2 regions of the Thioalkalivibrio versutus genome follow, and region 2 is predicted to be linked to the other one. Evidence: predicted binding sites of a transcription regulator. Region 2 holds the regulator's gene; the other holds the start of a gene.
What was found. The regulator sigma-54, encoded in region 2, starts transcription at its own class of promoters, with help from an activator protein. The targets are predictions, from matches to a motif close to TGGCANGNTNCNTGCTT.
Positions count from the first base shown of each region.

Region 1 (2,971 bases), 950 kb from region 2:
CGTTCAGCGGGGCCAAGGGGGCTCGGCGCGGCCTGTTTACCGAGGCCGACGGCGGCACCCTGTTCCTGGACGAGATCGCCGAGATGCCGGTGGCCATGCAGAGCAAGCTGTTGCGTCTTCTGCAGGATGGTCGCGTGCGTCCGGTGGGCGCCAACGAGGAGATCGCGACCGATGTGCGTATCGTGGCGGCCACACATCAGGATCTGCAGGCGCATATTGCCGACGGTCGTTTTCGTGAGGATCTCTACTATCGCCTGGAGACCTTTCGTATCGAGATCCCGCCGCTGCGCGAGCGTGGCGATGACATCGAACGCCTGGCCCTGCAGTTCCTGCGTCAGCAGGCCCTGGCCCGCGACCTGCCCGAGCGTCGCCTGAGCCCGGAGGCCCTGCGCGCGCTGGTGCGGTATCCGTTCCCGGGGAACGTCCGCGAACTCGCGAGTCTGATGGAGCGTGCCGCCACCCTGGCGGCCGGCGAGGTCATCGAGACCCGTGATCTGCCGGAGCGCGTATTCGAGGCGCTCGCCGAGGATCCCGGCGGAACGACGGGCGACCGGGCGGAGGGGGCGACGCCGGTCCCGGGGATGGGCGACGACGGCCAGTGGCCGACCCTGGAGGAGCGCGAACGCGACTACATTCGTCGGGTGCTGGAGCATGTGGACGGCAACAAGCAACGCGCCGCGCGGATCCTCGGCATCGGCCGCAAGACGCTGTACCGCAAACTCGGGGAATCCGACCCATCGTGACATCCTGACCCGGGTCGACCTGACCCATGTGTCATTCTGACCCGGTTTACCGTTGGGGCGTTCCTCGGCCCTTTCGGGGTGATGAGAGCATAAGTCGCTGTTTCAAAGTGTTTTGTTTGTCTTTTTCCAATCTTGGCACGATGCCTGCTCCTTCTGGGACAGCAATCGAGGAATCGGAACCGCAGTGATGGACCATTCCTCCTCACACGGTTGCAACGAAATCGGGCGGGCGGACGATCGACCTTGAGTCGTAGCCGGCTTCGCCCCGAGATCCGAACGATCCAAAGGAAAAGGAGCAACATGATGAATATGCGCAAGACGATGCTCGCGATGGCCCTGACCTCCCTGTTTGCCGTGGGTGGAGCCGCCTCTGCCCAGTACGGCGGTGCCGAAGGTGGTGCCGGTGGGGGCGACATGGGCGGTGCCCAGGGCGGCCAGCCGCCGGCCCAGGAAGGCGGTGCCGGTGGCGGTGCTCAGGGCGGCCAGCCGCCTCAGGGTGGTGCCCAGGGCGGCGCGGCCCAGGGTGGCGCCCCGATGCAGGAAGCCCCCGAGGTGGATCTGAGCGAAGAAGACATCGACACTTTCGTAACCGCCTTCGTTGCGGTGCAGGAAGTGCGCGAAGACTTCGCCGACCGCCTGCAGAGTGCCGAGGACGAAACCGAGGCCCAGTCCATGCAGCAGGAAGCACAGGACGAAATGGTCAACGCGGTTGAAGACTCGGGCATGAGCGTCGAGGAATACAACGAAGTGGCCATGGCCCTGCAGAACGATCCCGAGTTGATGCAGGAAGTCCAGGAGCGCGCTGAAGCCCAGCTGTAACGGGCAGCGCAAAACCGCCCCGGGCATTGCGCCCGGGGGGTTGCAGGGGCCGGCCTTCGGGTCGGCCCCTTGTTTGTGTCCGGGGCATGCACGCGAATGTTCTGCACATTGATCCGTGATTCCCCCGAGGGCGGACGCCTTCGCGTCTCGGGAATTGTCCCTGTAGCTTGAATTGGGCAGAGGGAAGCGTTATTCTTGCGCGCTTTCTGAATCGCCCCGACCTCGGAGCATCGAACATCATGAGTACCATTAGCGCCAAGCCGGCCGAAGTCGAACGCGACTGGTTTCTCGTCGACGCCGACGGCAAGACCCTCGGTCGACTCGCCACGGAAATCGCACATCGCCTGCGCGGGAAGCACAAGCCCGTGTACACGCCGCATGTCGATACCGGCGACTACATCGTCGTGATCAACGCGGAGAAGATCCGCGTCTCCGGCAACAAGGCCATGGACAAGAAGTACTTCCACCATTCCGGTTACCCGGGTGGCATCAAGGAGGCCAACTTCACCCAGATGATCGAGCGTCATCCGGAGAAGGTGCTGGAGCTTGCCGTCAAGGGCATGCTGCCGCGCAACCCGCTTGGCCGGGCCATGTTCAAGAAGCTCAAGGTCTACGCCGGTACCGAACACCGGCACACGGCCCAGCAGCCGCAGCCGCTCGAAGTCTGAGCCGCCAGAATCAGCAAGGGAATCGATCCGAATGGCTATCAATCAGTATTACGGCACCGGCCGCCGCAAGACCGCCTCGGCGCGCGTCTTCCTGCGTCCCGGCACGGGCAACATCACGGTTAACGAGAAGCCGCTGGACGACTTCTTCGGCCGCAAGACCTCGCGCATGGTGGTACGCCAGCCGCTGGAGGCGACCGAGTCGACCGGCAACTTCGACGTGATCGCGACCGTTGAAGGCGGTGGCGGCAACGGCCAGGCCGGCGCGATCCGTCTGGGCATTGCCCGCGCCCTGGTGCAGTACAACGAAGACATGCGCCCGTCGCTGCGTCGTGGTGGTCACCTGACCCGCGATGCCCGCGAGGTGGAGCGCAAGAAGATCGGCCTGCGCAAGGCCCGTCGTGCAACCCAGTACTCGAAGCGCTAAAATTCGCGTCGAGTTTCGGGCTGCACCCGACCCGGTTTACTGGGGGATCGTCTAGCGGTAGGACTGCGGACTCTGACTCCGCCAACCCAGGTTCGAATCCTGGTCCCCCAGCCATTCATGGAAGAAGGCCCCCTTGTGGGGCCTTTTTTCATGAATGTCTGGAAGATTTCAGGATGAGAACCTGCAAGGTTCGACGGTGAGGCGTAGCCGAGCCGAACAGCGCCGTATGCGGCGCTGGCCCGAAGGGCGAGGCGCATAGCGCCGAGTAATCCTGGTCCCCCAGCCAAACATAGAAAAGGGCCCCCTCGTGGGGCCCT
Region 1 covers NZ_CP011367.1:2,416,858-2,419,828, reverse strand. The annotation lists gene TVD_RS11170 (sigma-54-dependent transcriptional regulator) at 1-743, shown strand, start outside; gene TVD_RS11165 (DUF4168 domain-containing protein) at 1,047-1,562, shown strand; gene rplM (50S ribosomal protein L13) at 1,802-2,230, shown strand; gene rpsI (30S ribosomal protein S9) at 2,262-2,654, shown strand; tRNA gene TVD_RS11150 (tRNA-Gln) at 2,695-2,768, shown strand; RNA gene TVD_RS14425 (RtT sRNA) at 2,805-2,940, shown strand.
Region 1: a site for sigma-54 is predicted at 877-893, ahead of TVD_RS11165 (DUF4168 domain-containing protein). Genes of this name have one in related genera too.

Region 2 (2,971 bases):
CGAAGACCGCATGATCCTCACCGACCAGGCCCATGTGATCACCACCAGCGAGGAGGCGCGCGGCAAGCGCATCACCTACGACCTGACGACCGACGTGATCGAGGCCGAACGCGGCGAAGGCGACAGCGAGCGCGTGCGCATCACCATCCAGCCGCGCGACGACGAATGAACGCCACCGCCCCCAGCCCATCCGCCACACCGGCACAAACCAACGACCGCCTGATCGGACGCGAGCTGACCAAGCGCTACGGCCAGCGCACGGTGCTGGACCAGGTGGACGTCGACCTCGCGCCCGGCGAGGTGGTCGGCCTGCTGGGCCCGAACGGGGCCGGCAAGACCACCTGCTTCTACAGCCTGGTCGGGCTGATCCGCCCCAATGCCGGGCGCATCACCCTGGGCGAGCGCGACATCACCCGCGCCCCCATCCACGTGCGCGCGCGCGCCGGCCTCGGCTACCTGCCGCAGGAGGCCTCGATCTTTCGCCGCCTGAGCGTGTGGGACAACCTCCAGGCCGTGCTCGAGCTGCGCCCCGGACTCGATCGCCACGAGCGCCGGCGCATTGGCGATGCGCTGATCGAGGAGTTCCAGCTCGAGACCGTGCGCCACAGCCCGGGCATCGCGCTGTCCGGTGGGGAGCGTCGCCGGGCCGAGATCGCCCGCGCCCTCGCCGGGGATCCGCGCTTCATCTGTCTGGACGAGCCCTTCGCGGGGGTGGATCCGATCTCGGTCGGCGACATCCAGGACGTGATTCGGCATCTCGCCCAGCGCGGCATCGGCGTACTGATCTCCGATCACAACGTGCGCGAGACCCTCGGCATCTGCCACAGGGCCTATATTCTAAGCGAAGGCCGCCTGCTGGCCGCCGGGACACCGGACGAGCTGCTGGCCGATCCCCAGGTGCGCCGGGTCTATCTCGGCGAGAACTTCCGCCTGTGAAAGCGCCCCATATGCGGCCCGGTCGGTGCACAAACCACAAGGCAGGCTTTAAGATTCCATCAATGCCCACCCTCGCCCCGCATACCCGATGCTGAAACCCGGCCTGAATCTGCAGCTGGGTCAGACGCTGACCATGACCCCGCAACTGCAGCAGGCGATCCGCCTGTTGCAGCTGTCCACGCTCGAGCTCCAGGTGGAGATCCAGCAGGCGCTGGAGAGCAACCCCATGCTCGAACAGGTCGAGGACGAAGATGCCGAGGCCGACACCGAGCGCCTGAACCAGGACGGCGAGCTGGTGGAAGGCGATCGCATGGAGGCCACCACTACCAGCGACGACGTGATCCCCGAGGAACTGACGACCGACAGCCGCTGGGACGACATCTACGAGCCGGCCCCGACGCCCAACAAGGGCGTGGATGACCGCGACCCGCTGGAAAACACCAGCGACGACGACGGTGAGGGCCTGCAGGATCACCTGCTGTGGCAGCTGCATCTGAGCCATCTGACACCGCGCGACCAGCGCATCGGGGCGGCCCTGATCGACGCCATCAGCCCCGACGGCTATCTCGAGGGTGACCTGGAAACCCTGGCCGAGACCATCAGCCGAGGCGAGGATGAAACCGTCGGCGTCGACGAAGTCGAGGCAGTGCTCCACTGGATTCAGCAGTGCGACCCGCTGGGGGTCGGCGCGCGCAACCTGCGGGAGTGCCTGGAGATCCAGCTACGCGAACTGGCCCCGGATGCCCCGGCCCGCGAGGCCGCACGGGCGATCCTGGAACACGGCATGGACAGCCTGGGCAAGCGCGACTACAAGGCCCTGCAGCGCCAGTCCGGCGTACGCGACCCGGACGAACTGGCCCGCGCACTGGACCTGATCCGCACCCTGAACCCGCGCCCCGGCGCACAGATCAGCTCCGCCACCTCGGAATACGTGGTCCCGGATGTCTACGTGCGCCATAGCGCCGAGGGCTGGCGCGTGGAGCTGAATCCGGAGATCGCACCGCGTATCCGCATCAACGACCTCTACGCCGGCATGGTGCGCCAGGTCTCGGATGCCCGCGACAGCGCCTTTATGCGCGATCAGCTGCAGGAGGCACGCTGGTTCCTGAAGAGCCTGCACAGCCGCAACGACACCCTGCTGCGGGTCGCCGAGGCGATCGTCCACCGCCAGCAGGGCTTTCTCGAGCATGGCGACGTCGCGATGCAGCCATTGATCCTGCGCGACATTGCCGAGACCCTGGAGATGCACGAATCGACCATCTCGCGGGTTACCACGCAGAAATACATGCACACCCCGCGCGGGGTCTTCGAGTTCAAGTATTTCTTCTCCAGCCATGTCGGCACGAACGATGGCGGCGAGTGTTCCGCCACCGCCATCCGTGCCATGATTCGCGAATTGATTGGCGACGAACCCCCGAACAAGCCGCTCAGCGATGCCCGGCTCGCCCAGGTCCTGTCGGACCGGGGCATCAACGTAGCGCGCCGCACCGTGGCCAAGTACCGCGAGGCGATGCACATCCCTTCATCCAGCGAACGCCGGCAGATGGCCTCGATGCCCACCGGCAGCAAGTAACCAAGGAGTCCTGACCATGCAGATCAACCTGACCGGCCACCACGTGGACATCACCGACGCCCTGCGCGACTACGTCAACGAGAAGTTCGCGAAGCTGGAGCGCCACTTCGACAAGGTCATCGACGTCCACGTCGTGCTGACCCACGAGAAGACCCGGAATCAGCACAACCAGGCCGAAGCCAATCTCCAGGTCAGCGGCAATCACATCCACGCCGAGGCCTCTCACGAGGACATGTATGCCGCGATCGACGCGCTGATCGACAAAGTCGACCGTCAGCTGATCAAGCACAAGGAAAAGGTCAAGGACCACCACCGCGCCGAAGGTGCCCAGCGCAACCGCGAGCAGGCCTCCTGATCCATGACGATTGCCGAGTTGATCACCTCCGAGCGCATTGGCCTGCAACCCGAGTGCTCCAGCCAGAAACGGGCACTGGAGGCCCTGGCGGACCTCCTCGCCGGCGG
Region 2 covers NZ_CP011367.1:399,037-402,007, reverse strand. The annotation lists gene lptA (lipopolysaccharide transport periplasmic protein LptA) at 1-169, shown strand, start outside; gene lptB (LPS export ABC transporter ATP-binding protein) at 166-936, shown strand; gene TVD_RS01880 (RNA polymerase factor sigma-54) at 1,025-2,509, shown strand; gene hpf (ribosome hibernation-promoting factor, HPF/YfiA family) at 2,526-2,864, shown strand; gene TVD_RS01870 (PTS sugar transporter subunit IIA) at 2,868-2,971, shown strand, end outside.